3 regions of the Streptomyces sp. NPDC045998 genome follow, and region 2 is predicted to be linked to each of the others. Evidence: riboswitches for the same ligand, from Rfam matches in the RefSeq annotation. Region 2 holds a riboswitch; each other region holds the start of a gene.

Region 1 (4,430 bases), on a different contig from region 2:
TCGTGGATCATCTCGGGGATGCCCTCCATGACGTCGTCCCGGCTGAGCACCTTGCGCCCGGAGGCCATGAGCTCGGCGACGGTCCGGCCGTCCCTGGCCCCCTCCAGGATGTGCGCGGTGATGAGGGCGACGGCCTCGGGGTGGTTGAGCCTCACCCCGCGTGCCCTGCGCTTCTCCGCCACGTCGGCAGCGACATGAATGAGCAGGCGCTCCTGCTCGTGCGGGCTCAGTTGCACGTTTCACCTCACATGTTCCCGCCCGGCACGACCCCGGGCAGCAGCGGGACCCTATCCGGCTTCAACACTCTGTTGACCTGCGGAAACGATTGTGAGGGAGAGATATTTCAATCTCGGGCAGAAGTTTTTCCGGCACGTTAACTACGGCTTTGCCTGGCCATGGGACACGAGCGGCCGCCCACCGGGCCCGCAGCGCGGGTCGTATACGAGGTGCGGCCGCTCGCCGGGCGGTACGGGTGCGCCCGTGCCGCCCGGCGAGCCGCGGTGCCCGCCTCAGACGGCCAGGCAGCTCGCGCCCGGGACCTCCGAGGGCAGGGCGGGCGCGGCGGGGTCGACGATGGTGGTCAGGTCGGTCGCGCTGGTGGTGACGCAGTCGAGGACGGCGGTGGGGTCCGGCACCGCCACCGCCGAGGCGGTGGTGACGGTGGATCCGAGGAGTGCGATGGTTCCGAGGACGACGGCCGCGGTGCGACGCATACGGGTTCCCTCCCTGTGACGGGGTGACGGGGTCTGACTCGCCGGTTGGCTCGAGTCGGCCCCTGGCTACCCACCCCCACACCCCGGGTACGCGCCCGGTCACCCGCACGAGGACGAGGAAACGATCCCGCACGCCTCCGACCCCCGGAGCGGGGTTCAACCGGGCGCTCGCCGGGCGCACGGCCGCACCGCGGGAGCACTGCGTTCGACGCATGACCACGGGAGGGCGAGGCGCACACCCGGACGCTGGCGCGTGCGCCGTGAGTTCTCGATGGCGAATGTCTGGCTGCGCGGGTGACGCTCCCTCAGGAGCCCGCCTGATGAGGGATTTCGGCGTAGCACGGATGGGCGCAGAAGGGCCGAAGAGCCACCCTCGTTCGGCGTACGCAAACGAGGGAATTACGCACTGTACGAGTTGCGCCCATGGTGTACGCATCTGGCGGAACATCACCTTCCGCCGCTGGTCCACGGATCATCAACCAGCCGTCGCGTCGCACCAAAACGCCTCTGTCCACTCGAATGGATCAGTCGTGAGGAGCCTCACAAACTTCCGTTTCGGCTCGGAATTTCGCCCTGTCATGGGTCAAGATCCCTTCGACGACAAGCCCCCGCCGCCGCGGCGGGGCGGTCCGGGCGGACGCCGAGTCCTGCCGCCGTCCGGACGACTGGTCGACAGGAGTGGATCGGCAGGAGTGGAGGACCCAAGCAGTCCGGGGCGAGCGCACCATGGCCGCCCCTTGGGGTGAAGCCGCGTCAGCGGCCGGGCAACTTCGCCAGCCCGAACCCGACAGGTCATCCTTCACAGGCGGCTGACGAAGGGTTGCGCTATGACCGCGCAGATTCATGTCCCGTCTCTGCTGTCCCGAGCCGGTGCCGTCTCGGCACTGACGCTCGCCGCCGTCGGCGGCACCATGCTGGCGCCGGGCGCCGTCCCCCAGGCCGAGGCCGCCGCCGCGACGCACGCCACGAAGGCGCTGAACATCGCCGCGTCCAAGAAGGGCTCCCCGTACGCGTACGGGGCAGCGGGCCCCTCCCGGTTCGACTGCTCCGGCCTCACGCTCTACTCGTACAAGAAGGCCGGCAAGACGCTGCCGCGCACCGCGCAGCAGCAGTACAACAAGACCCGCCACATCTCCACGTCGCAGCGGCAGAAGGGTGACCTGGTCTTCTTCCACTCCGGTGGACGCGTCTACCACGTGGGCCTGTACGCCGGGGACAACAAGATCTGGCACTCACCGAAGTCGGGTTCGGTGGTCAAGCTCGACCGCATCTGGTCGAAGTCGGTCTACTACGGGCGCGTGCGCTGACACGAGAGCTCGTACGCCCCGTACCGCACGACCGGGCGGTACGGGGCCGCCGCCGTACCGGGCGCGTGCTCAGCCCCGGACGGGGACGGACCAGGGCAGGGCGATCCACACCGTCTTGCCGCCCTCACCGGTCGGAGTGACCGTCAGGCGGCCACCGCGTTCGGCGGTGAGCCAGCGGATGATGACCATGCCGCGGCCGTTGTCCTGCTGCACGGCCGCGGGCAGGCGCTGCGGCCACCGCGGGTGGCTGTCGGTGACACCGATGCGCAGCTGTTCGTCCCGTTCCAGCCGGATGTCCACCGTGAAGGTCGGTGACTGTCCGAAGGTGTGCTGGACGGCGTTGGTGGTGAGCTCGGAGACGATCAGCCGTACCGCGTCCGCCGTGTCGGACTCGGCCGGCAGGCCCCATTCGGTAAGAACGTCCGCCACGTATCTGCGGGCTGCGGAGACCGAGGCTGGATCGCTCGGCAGAGTGACGGATGCTTCCTGGTGGTCTGCCATGGCGACGCTGTCCCTTTCCCACCGGGGCCGGACTCCGACAGGGAGCGGATGTTGTGCGAGGACGGCCTCGGATTGCGCTTCGCGCCAGAGTGCCACTTATGTCGCCCCGGGTGGGGCCGATCCCCCAAGATATGCATATATCTGTCGCTCGAAGCGGTGAACCCTGCTACGCGAGAGCGGTTCCGGCGGGCAGACTGGCGGGTTGGTCCAGCGTTCCGGAGGGCGGGAGGTGGGGCTGTCGTGCGGGGCACGCGGCACGGTCCGGCGGTGCGGCGCCGCAAGCTCGGCGAGGAGTTGCGGCGGCTGCGCCTGAGAGCCGGGCTCACCAGCCGGGACGCGGCCCGGCTCGTCGGCTGGCACCAGTCGAAGGTCAGCCGGATCGAGACGGGTGCCAGCGGGGTGACGGGCGAGGACGTGTCACGGCTGCTCGACGCCTACGGCGTACGCGAACCGCGCCAGCGCGCGCTGCTGGAGGCCCTCTCCGGCGCGGCCGCGGACGGCGGCGGCACGGGCTGGTGGCACGCGTACCGGGGCGTGCTGCCGCCGCAGTACCAGGACTTCATCAGCCTGGAGTCGCAGGCGTGCGCGGCGCGCACACTCGAGACCTCGGTGGTGCCGGGCCTGCTGCAGACGGCCGACTACGCGCGGGCGGTGACGCGCGCGGCGCTGGACGGGCTGCCGGTGACGGCGGTCGACTCGCTGGTGGAGGTGCGGCTCGCCCGCCAGGAGGTGCTGTTCGGTGATCCGCCGCTGCGCCTGGAGGCGGTACTGGACGAGGCGGTGCTGCGGCGGCAGGTGGGCGGCCCGGGGGTGATGCGGGCGCAGCTGCGGCGGTTGCGGGAGTTGGCGGACCTGCCCCATGTGCGGCTCCAGGTGCTGCCGTTCGCGGTGGGCGGGTACGTCGGCCTCTCCGGGCCTTTCGTTATTTTCTCCTTCGCGAACATGTCTGATCTGGATGTGGTGGTTCTCGACCACTTGACGAGTAGCCTCTATCTCGAACGCACGGAAGACCTCGAGGCGTACAGCGCCGCGTTCCGCACCATGCAGGCGCACGCCCTGACGCCCGAGGAGTCGGAGGAACTCATCGCCGGGATCGGTGACGGCGCGTAGGGAGAGGCAAGGCACCCCACATGTCTGCTTACCTCGCACACCACGATGGCCCGCAGTGGCGGCGCAGCAGCCGCAGCGTGGGCATGAACAACTGCGTCGAGGCGGCCCGTCTCGACGCCGCGCGGCTGGCCGTGCGCGACTCGAAGGACACCGCCAGGCCGCCGCTGCGGTTCTCCCCGGCGGCCTGGACGTCCTTCGTCAGCTCCCTGAAGCAGCCGGGCTGACCGGCGCCGGGTCCGGCGCCGTACGGAGGATCGTGGCCACGGCCGTCTCGATCTGAGCTTCCGTCAGGTCGGCGCGGGCGGTGAGCCGCAGGCGCGAGATCCCGTCGGGCACCGACGGCGGCCGGAAGCAGCCCACCGCCAGCCCCTCGGCGCGGCAGTCCGCGGCCCACCGCACGGCCTGCTCCGGCGACGGGGCGCGTACGGAGACGACGGCGGCGTCCGGCCGCACGGCGGTCAGGCCCGCCGCCGTCAGCCGCCCGTGCAAGGTGGCCGCGACCGTACGGGCCCGGCCGGCCAGGCCCGGCTCGGCGCGCAGCAGACGCAGGCCCGCGAGCGCGGCGCCCGCCGCGGCCGGGGCCAGGCCCGTGTCGAAGATGAAGGTCCGCGCGGCGTTGACCAGGTGGTGGATCACGCGCGCCGGGCCGAGGACCGCTCCGCCCTGGCTGCCCAGGGACTTGGACAGCGTGAGCGTGGCGACGACGTCCGCGTCGCCCGCGAGCCCCGCCGCGTGCAGCGCCCCGCGCCCGCCGTCGCCCAGCACGCCGAGGCCGTGCGCGTCGTCGACGACCAGCGCG
Region 2 (4,430 bases):
CGAGTCCTCCCGCCTCCACAACCGCCTGGTGCGCCGCGACCGTACGGCCGTGACCGCCGGGTTCGGCCTGCTGCGCCTCGCCGGGGCCCCCTCCATGGGCTGGCTGGACGTGAAGACGTCCGGTGGCGTCGAGGTGCCGGACATCGAGGCCGCGGTCGACGAGGAGCTGGCCCGGTTCGCCGCCGAGGGCCCGACGCCCGAGGAGATGGAGCGGGCCCAGGCCCAGCTGGAGCGCGAATGGCTGGACCGGCTCGGCACGGTCGCCGGCCGCGCGGACGAGCTGTGCCGGTTCGCCGTGCTGTTCGGCGACCCGCAGCTCGCGCTCACCGCCGTCCAGCGCGTCCTGGACGTCACCGCCGAGGAGGTGCAGGCCGTCGCCAAGGCCCGCCTGCGCCCGGACAACAGGGCCGTACTGGTCTACGAGCCCGTCAACGGTGATCAGGGCGGAGCCGCCGACAGCGACACCGACCAGAGCGACGCCGACCGCAGCGAGGAAGAAGAGGGGGCCGACCAGTGAGCGACGCCGCTGTGTCCCTGACGTCCATGGAGTTCCACCCGCAGCCCACGCCCGGCACCGCCAGGCCCTGGGCCTTCCCCGCCCCCGAGCGCGGCACCCTGCCCAACGGCCTGACCGTGCTGCGCTGCCACCGCCCCGGCCAGCAGGTCGTGGCCGTCGAGATCTCCCTCGCCGCCCCCCTGGAGGCCGAGCCCGAGGGCCTGGACGGTGTCGCCACGATCATGGCCCGGGCGCTGTCCGAGGGCACCGACAAGTACTCGGCGGAGGAGTTCGCCGCCGAGCTGGAGCGCTGCGGCGCCACCCTCGACGCACACGCCGACCACCCCGGCGTACGCGTCTCCCTGGAGGTCCCGGTCTCCCGGCTGGCCAAGGCCCTCGGCCTGGTCGCCGACGCCCTGCGCGCGCCCGCCTTCGCCGACAGCGAGGTCGAACGCCTGGTGCGCAACCGGCTCGACGAGATCCCGCACGAGATCGCCAACCCGGCGCGCCGCGCCGCCATGCAGCTCTCCAAGGAGCTGTTCCCGGCCGACTCCCGGATGTCCCGCCCCCGGCAGGGCACCCTGGAGACGGTGGAGCGCATCGACTCCGCGGCCGTACGGGCCTTCTACGAGGCCCATGTCCGGCCCGCCACGGCCACCGCGATCGTCGTCGGCGACCTCACGGACGTGGACCTCGACGCGGTGCTCGCCGACACCCTCGGCGCCTGGACCGGCGACACCGCCGAGCCCCGCCCCGTACCGCCCGTCACGGCCGACGACACGGGCCGCGTCGTCATCGTCGACCGCCCCGGCGCCGTGCAGACGCAGCTGCTGATCGGCCGCATCGGCTCCGACCGGCACGACCGCGTCTGGCCGGCCCAAGTGCTCGGCACCTACTGCCTGGGCGGCACCCTGACCTCGCGCCTGGACCGCGTCCTGCGTGAGGAGAAGGGCTACACCTACGGCGTACGGGCCTTCGGCCAGGTGCTCCGCTCCGGTCCCGAGGGCAACGGCGCCTCGATGCTCGCCATCAGCGGCTCCGTCGACACCCCCAACACCGGCCCGGCGCTCGACGACCTGTGGAAGGTGCTGCGCACCCTCGCCGCCGAGGGCCTGACCGACGCCGAGCGGGACGTCGCCGTGCAGAACCTCGTGGGCGTCGCCCCGCTCAAGTACGAGACGGCGGCCTCGGTCGCGGGCACCCTCGCCGACCAGGTCGAGCAGCACCTCCCGGACGACTTCCAGGCGCGGTTGTACGCGCGTCTGGCCGAGACCGGGACGGTGGAGGCCACGGCCGCGGTCGTCAGCGCCTTCCCGGTGGACCGTCTCGTGACCGTCCTCGTCGGCGACGCCGCGCAGATCAAGGAGCCCGTCGAGGCGCTCGGCATCGGTGAAGTCAGCGTCGTCAGCGGCTGATTGACGGCGGTTCGGCCGTGCGTCACCTCCGGAACCCCGGCATCCACTCGGATGCCGGGGTTCCGCTGTCTCCGCACCGGTCCGCCGCATGTCCGTTTTGTTGCGGAGGTTACGTGTCTGCCCTGTGGCGTGCGCTACAAAAAACCGTGTCCGTTTGGTGATTGAAAGATCAGCCGCTTAGCGTCTGATGCGCTGTCCGCCCGCCGTACCCGCCGCATCCGCGGCACCGGGCAGCCATCGCCGAATCCCCATCGGGCGCGAGCCCGGGGAGCCGGGGACCCACACGAAGTCCCTGGGGTGAATCGGACGCCTTCGCATCCGTGCGGAGGGGCCCGTAGGAGACCTTCCTGCTCCGAACCCGTCAGCTAACCCGGTAGGCGAGAAGGAAGGAAAGGATCAGCCACCGAATGGCGTTCACCCGTGCCACCGGGAAGCACCGTGCCCCGAGCCGCCTGAGCCGTAAGAGCGCACACGTCGCCGGCGTGGCGGCCATCGCCACCACCGGCGTCATCGGAACCCTCGCTTCCCCGGCGCTCGCCGCCGACGCGGACGTCCGCGCACTGGAGGACACCGGCCTCAACCAGGCGGTCATCACCGACACGCTCGCCGAGAGCGTGGACGCCCAGGCCGAGGCGCAGGAGCGCGAGGCCGAGGAGGCCGCCGCCCGCGCCGCCGCCCAGGCCGAGGCCGAAGCCGAGGCCAAGCGCAAGGCCGAGGCCCGCGTCAAGGCCGCCCGCGAGGCGGAGGAGCGCGCCGCCCGCGAGGCCGAGCGCAAGCGCCTGAACTCCTTCACGCTCCCGGTCGCCGGTTCGTACGTCAGCACCGGCTACCAGACCGGCGGCGCCATGTGGTCCTCCGGCAGCCACACCGGCGTCGACTTCCACGCCCCCTCCGGCTCCACGGTCGTCGCCGTGGGCCTGGGCACCGTCGTCGAGGCGGGCTGGGGCGGCGCGTACGGCAACAACGTGGTGATCCGGATGGCGGACGGCACGTACACGCAGTACGGCCACCTCTCCTCCGTCAGCGTCTCGGTCGGCGAGCGGGTCATGCCCGGCCAGCAGATCGGCCTCTCCGGCTCCACCGGCAACTCCTCCGGTCCGCACCTCCACTTCGAGGCCCGCACGAGCGCCGAGTACGGCTCCGACATCGACCCGGTCGCGTACCTGCGCTCGCACGGCGTCAACGTCTGACCCGCACATTCCACGAAGAAAGGCCCCGGCTCCCCATCCGAGCCGGGGCCTTCTTCGTGCGGCCATTGGCCAAAAGATATCCATGGATTTCGACCGGGCATCGGAAATTCAGCCCCGTTGTCATAGAGTCGCTGAACACTCGTCACATCGGTCGGACGCACGCTGTTTCGCGCGCATTACGTCGGAGGTTCGGTATGCGCATTCCCGCGCACTCGGTATGCACGGCGATTCGCGACGACATCGTCTCCGGCGTCTTCCCGCGCGGCGCCCGCCTCACCGAGGAGCAGCTGGCGCGCCGTTACGGCGTCTCCCGCGTCCCGGTCCGCGAGGCCCTGCGGACGCTGGAGTCCGAGGGCTTCGTCACCACCCGCCGCCACGCCGGGGCGTGCGTCGCCGAGCCCACCGAGCAGGAGGCGGCCGACCTGCTGGAGGTCCGGGCGCTGCTGGAGCCGCTCGGTGCGGCGCGCGCGGCCCAGCGGCGTACCGAGGCGCACCTCAAGGTGTTGCGGGGCCTGGTCAGACTGGGCCAGGAGCGGGCGCGCCGGGGCCAGGGGGAGGACCTGCGGGCGCTCGGCGGCTGGTTCCACGAGACGCTCGCCCAGGCCTCCGGCAGTCCGGGCCTGACCGCCCTGCTGACCCAGCTGCGCCACAAGATCGCCTGGATGTACGCGGTCGAGCAGCCGGCCGCGCCCGTGGAGGCGTGGGCCGAGCACGGCGCGATCGTCGACGCGGTGGCGCGCGGCGACGCGGAACGGGCCCGGGCGCTCACCGCCCTGCATACCGAACGCTCGCTCGGCGCGCACCGGCTGCGTGTGAGGACTCCGCAACATCGCGTCAACACGGCGAGCGCCCGCATTTAACAGCGAGGCCGTATACAGAAAGATTCACCGAAACGAAAAGCGGAGCCGTATCACCCGGGAATTCCGGGGCGATACGGCTCCGCTGCGATATCAGGCAGGCGCCGGAGATATCCGAGACGGATCAGACGGTCTCGGGAAGCTCCTCGAGCCCTTCGGCGACCAGCTTCGCCAGGCGGTCCAGAGCGGCGTCCGCGCCCTCCGCGTCCGACGCGAGCACGATCTCCTCGCCGCCCTGCGCACCCAGGCCGAGGACCGCGAGCATCGACGCGGCGTTCACCGGGTTGCCGTCGGCCTTGGCGATCGTCACGGGGACGCCGGAGGCCGTGGCGGCACGGACGAAGATGGAGGCGGGGCGGGCGTGCAGGCCCTCGGCCCAGCCGACGTTGACGCGGCGCTCAGCCATGGTGTTGCCCTTCGAGTTCAGGGGGTTGTCTAGACCACTCTCTCATGTTCTCCGGTGTGCAGGCGA
Region 3 (4,430 bases), on a different contig from region 2:
CGGGGTGGGCGGGTCCGGCGGGCGGGGTCTCGTCCTCGTAGTCCTCCCAGTCGATCTCCATCGCCTTGCGCCGCGTGAACGCGTTGAAGAACAGGTTCAGCACGAGGGCGGTGAGACCGCCCAGCGTGATGCCGCTGTCCAGCACCGCCCGTACGTCGTCCGGCATGCGCTCGAAGAACGGCTTGACCGTCGTGGGCAGCATCGCCGCGCCGAGGCTCACCGCCAGGATGATGGCGTTGCGCTCCTCGCGCAGGTCCACCTTGGCGAGGATCTGGATGCCGACCGCCGCGACCATGCCGAACATCGAGATCGCCGCGCCGCCGAGCACGGGGTGCGGGATCGCGGCGACCAGGCTGCCGGCCTTCGGCAGGAGCCCCAGCAGGATCATGAAGACACCGGCGGCCACCACCACGAAGCGGCTCACCACCTTGGACATGCGGACGAGTCCGATGTTCTCCGCGAATGCCACATAAGGGAAGGAGTTGAATATTCCGCCCAGCATCGTGGAGACGCCGTCGGCCCGCAGCGCGCGCGTGACGGTGTCGCTGTCGACCTTCTTCCGGGAGATCTCACCGATGGCGTACACGTCGCCGGTCGTCTCCACCATCGTGATCAGCATGACGACGACCATGGCGATGATGGGCAGCAGCTCGAACTGCGGCATGCCGTAGTGGAAGGGTGTGGTGACGCCGAACCAGTCGGCGTCCGCCACCGCGTCGAAGTGTGCGTCCCCCAGGAGCCAGGCGACGGCCGTGCCCACGACGAGTCCGATGAGTACGGCGAGGCTGCTGAGGAACGGCTTGCCGAGCCGGACCACGACCAGGATCAGGAGCAGGGTGCCGAGCGCGTAGGCGAGGTTCTTCCCGGAGCCGTACGCGGGGTCGCCGATGAGGTGGGCGCCGCCGGCGGCGTTCTGGAGGCCCACCGGGATCAGCGTGATGCCGATGATGGTGAGGATCGTGCCGATGACGACGGGCGGGAAGTACTTCACCAGCCGGCCGACGAACGGCGCGAAGAGGAACGTGGCGATGCCGGCCGTGATGACCGCGCCGTAGACGACCAGCAGACCGGCGGTACCACCGCCCGCGCCCATGCCGATCGCGACCATGGGGGAGACGGCGGTGAAGGTCACGCCCTGCACCAGGGGCAGGCGCGCGCCGATCCGCCAGACGCCGAGCGCCTGGATGATCGTGGCGATGCCACAGGTGAGCAGGTCCGCGTTGACCAGGTGGACCAGTTGCTCGTCGGAGAGCCCGAGGGCGTTGCCGAGGAGTACGGGGACGATGACGGCCGCCGCGTAGAACGCGAGGATGTGCTGGAAGCCGTAGAGCGTGAGCTGCGGGAGGGGGAGCAGTTCGTCGACGGGATGCGTCTGCGTCCCGGAGTGCCGTCGGGAGACTCGTGCCATCTCTGCCTTGCCTTACGAGAGGTAGGTGAATGAGAGAGGAGCCGACGCCTCGGAGCCCGGAATGTGTCAGGACGAGGCCTCGCCGGCCCGTACGGAGCCGACGTCTGGCGGAGTTGCCGACACCACGTCGCCCTGCACTGAGATGTGCGTCCTGGTTGGAGGACTTTCCTTCGATCGGCATGGCGAAGCCGCCTTGCGCATGAGATCCGCAGGTGGAGCCGATCGGGGCGCTCACCTTAGTTGACGTCGGACGTTCCTCGCGAGTAACCGGCACGGCACTCACCGCTCCCCCACCCCACAAGACGCACCTTTCGCCCGAATATCTCCGGTTTTACCAATGTTCGTCCGACTCGCCTCGGTTCTCCGATAAGGCGACCCCGAGGGCGATTTGCTCGCGCCGTGACATGACTCACCTCCCGTTATTCGGGGTGCACGTCCTCCGCACCGCATTTCCCCTGCTGGGACAGGGAATTGACTTTCCGGCAGAACTCCCTTCATGGCATTTCCGTAATCGCGCGTGCGCTCTTCACGACTTGTTCCGGCCCGAGGCTCTCGCTTACCGTCACCGCAATCCGGTCGGACCGCCGAATCCTGCCGCCGTCCGGAAACCGCACCCACCCACCACCGACGTACGGCAGGAGCGGGGGAACCAGGTAAGCCGCCGGTCCGTGTATACGGAACGGCTTGGGGTGAAGTCATGTGCGCACGCGGTCGCGTGCGGATACGGCCGGGCATCTCCAGCCCGAACCCGACAGCTCACCTCGCAGGCGACGGAGAGGAATCCGCCATGCCCGCACAGGGTAAGCACCGCCGCCCCAAGAACAATCCGCTCGCACGCCGTGTCGCCGCCGCCGGCACGGGCGGCGCCGCACTCGCCCTTCCCCTCTTCGGCGCGACCGCGGCCGAGGCGGCACCGAACGCGGTGCCGAACGTTGTGCCTTCCGCGGCCGTGGAAAAGGCCCCGGCGAAGCCCGCCACGTATACCGTGGTCGCGGGTGACACCCTTTCCGAGATCGCGGCGGACCGTGGCGTCAGCGGCGGCTGGCAGAAGCTGTACGAGGACAACAAGTCGGTGGTCGGCGACAACCCGTCGCTCATTCGCCCCGGCATGAAGCTCACCATCGGCGCGAAGGCCAAGGCCAAGGCCGCGCCCGCCGCGCCCGCCGCCGCCGAGCGGGCCAGCCGCTCCACCGTGCGGCCGGCGCTCGCGAAGCCCGCGACGTACGCGAACAACCTCGACGGCTGGATCAAGGAAGCGCTCGCCATCATGGCCGAACGCGGCATTCCCGGCTCGTACGACGGGATCCACCGCAACATCATGCGCGAGTCCTCGGGCAACCCGCTGGCCATCAACAACTGGGACTCCAACGCCGCCGCGGGCACCCCGTCCAAGGGCCTGCTCCAGGTCATCGACCCGACGTTCCGGGCGTACCACGTGCCCGGCACGTCGACCGACCCGTACGACCCGGTCGCCAACATCACCGCGGCCTGCAACTACGCGGCCGACCGGTACGGGTCGATCGACAACGTCTTCGGCGCCTACTGACGGGCGCCTACCGACGGGGCACGGTCGCCCCGCCGCCGGACCGTACGGCTTCCACGACGGCGTCGTGCAGCACGCGGCTGGCCTCCTCCGACGAGCACGGCACGGGGCTGCCGCTCATCGGGAACCAGTCGGAGGCCCCGCTGTGCTGCACGGCCACCCGCGCCTCGCCGTCGACCCAGGTCGTGTGCACGTCGAGTTCACCGGTGATGACACCGACCGTGTCGGTGCTCACGCCACCGCGTCCGGCGTAGACCCGGACCGTCGTCCACGATGCCCATGTCACGTTCCCATGCTGACCCCGCTCCGCCGGTCGCGCGACCGGCGGAGCGGGGCGGTTGCGTGAAGGAGCCGTGACGCTACGGCGCGTGGTCAGCGCACGGCCACGAGGACGTGGTTGTTGCCGAACTGCCAGACGGCTCCCGCCTCCTCGAAGCCTGCTTCGCGCAGCAGGGCGAGGTGCCCGGAGAGGGTCAGGTCGTTGCCCTCGCAGCGCGGGTGCCGGTGGTGGCGGTGGGCGGAGAACAGGGCGGCCAGCTCCGGGTCCGCGGCGACCCCGGACCACCAGGTCTCCCAGTCGTCGTCCGCGACGGCCGGTTCCCGCTCGGCCCGGCGCCGCCCGATGTGCAGGGCCAGCTCGCCGACCTTGGCGGAGTCGGGACAGATGTGGTCGCAGTTGACGAGGACCCCGCCGGGGCGCAACCGCCCGGCGAGGTCGCGGTAGACCCGGCGCAGGGTCCGTTCGCTGAGGTAGTGCAGCGCCGTCGTGGAGACGGCAGCGTCCACCGGACCGTCCGTCCCGGCGGCGTCGAGCCAGCCGGGCTCGCCGATGACGGCCTCCACGTACCGCACGGCCGGTCCGTAGTAGGCCCGGCCGAGCTCCAGCAGGCGCGGGTCGGCGTCGACCGCCACGACCCGGGCGCGGGGCATCCGGCGGGCCAGTCGCGCGGCCAGCGAGCCGGGCCCGCTGCCCAGGTCGAGGACGAGGGGCGCCCGCCGGCCCGCCGTCACGCCCTCGACAACGTCGGCGATGACGGTGAACGCCTCCTCGCGGTCGACCGCGTAGCGCTGCTGCTGCCTCTCCCAGCGGTCCACCCATCGCGCGGCCGCCACCGTACTGACACTCATGTCCTCTCGCGCCCCTGCCTTCTCACCACACCTCTAAACGGTCATGGAAATCATTGCAGACTGGCGAGCGCGGCGAGCAGCCCGTCGATCTCCTCGGGTGCGTTGTACACATGCAGGCTGATCCGCACCGAGCCGTCCTCCGGGTCCGTCCCCGCCTGGCAGTGGCTGTCGGAGCGCACCATGAAGCCGTGGCTGTAGAGGATGAAGCCGAGGTCCTGGGAGCCGATCCCGCGGTGCCGGAAGGTGACGATGTGTCTGCGGCGCTGCACCGTGGAGGCGGCGTCCAGGCTGGAGCGGCAGCCCAGCACCTCGTAGGCGTCCATCCGGGCCAGTCCGTCGGTCAGCCGGGCC

Evidence for each region. Region 2 has a riboswitch for cyclic di-AMP ahead of AC07FJ_RS29120 (M23 family metallopeptidase). Riboswitches for the same ligand answer to the same signal wherever they lie in the genome.
Region 1: it holds a riboswitch for cyclic di-AMP, as region 2 does, so the genes downstream of both, AC07FJ_RS25705 (C40 family peptidase) here and AC07FJ_RS29120 (M23 family metallopeptidase) in region 2, are expected to answer to the same signal.
Region 3: it holds a riboswitch for cyclic di-AMP, as region 2 does, so the genes downstream of both, AC07FJ_RS18885 (LysM peptidoglycan-binding domain-containing protein) here and AC07FJ_RS29120 (M23 family metallopeptidase) in region 2, are expected to answer to the same signal.

What each region holds. Positions count from the first base shown of each region.
Region 1 covers NZ_JBWKLJ010000009.1:134,276-138,705, reverse strand. Annotated here, with positions in the region: gene AC07FJ_RS25715 (urease subunit gamma) at 1-236, opposite strand, end outside; gene AC07FJ_RS25710 (hypothetical protein) at 510-713, opposite strand; cyclic di-AMP (ydaO/yuaA leader) riboswitch at 1,374-1,536, shown strand; gene AC07FJ_RS25705 (C40 family peptidase) at 1,541-2,020, shown strand; gene AC07FJ_RS25700 (ATP-binding protein) at 2,090-2,521, opposite strand; gene AC07FJ_RS25695 (helix-turn-helix domain-containing protein) at 2,762-3,631, shown strand; gene AC07FJ_RS25690 (DUF397 domain-containing protein) at 3,652-3,855, shown strand; gene AC07FJ_RS25685 (8-amino-7-oxononanoate synthase) at 3,830-4,430, opposite strand, start outside.
Region 2 covers NZ_JBWKLJ010000011.1:143,967-148,396, forward strand. Annotated here, with positions in the region: gene AC07FJ_RS29110 (M16 family metallopeptidase) at 1-517, shown strand, start outside; gene AC07FJ_RS29115 (M16 family metallopeptidase) at 544-1,911, shown strand; cyclic di-AMP (ydaO/yuaA leader) riboswitch at 2,140-2,305, shown strand; gene AC07FJ_RS29120 (M23 family metallopeptidase) at 2,319-3,101, shown strand; gene AC07FJ_RS29125 (GntR family transcriptional regulator) at 3,296-3,961, shown strand; gene AC07FJ_RS29130 (HPr family phosphocarrier protein) at 4,083-4,364, opposite strand.
Region 3 covers NZ_JBWKLJ010000006.1:39,748-44,177, reverse strand. Annotated here, with positions in the region: gene AC07FJ_RS18890 (nucleobase:cation symporter-2 family protein) at 1-1,408, opposite strand, end outside; cyclic di-AMP (ydaO/yuaA leader) riboswitch at 2,021-2,191, shown strand; gene AC07FJ_RS18885 (LysM peptidoglycan-binding domain-containing protein) at 2,196-2,954, shown strand; gene AC07FJ_RS18880 (hypothetical protein) at 2,962-3,237, opposite strand; gene AC07FJ_RS18875 (methyltransferase domain-containing protein) at 3,324-4,079, opposite strand; gene AC07FJ_RS18870 (aminotransferase class V-fold PLP-dependent enzyme) at 4,130-4,430, opposite strand, start outside.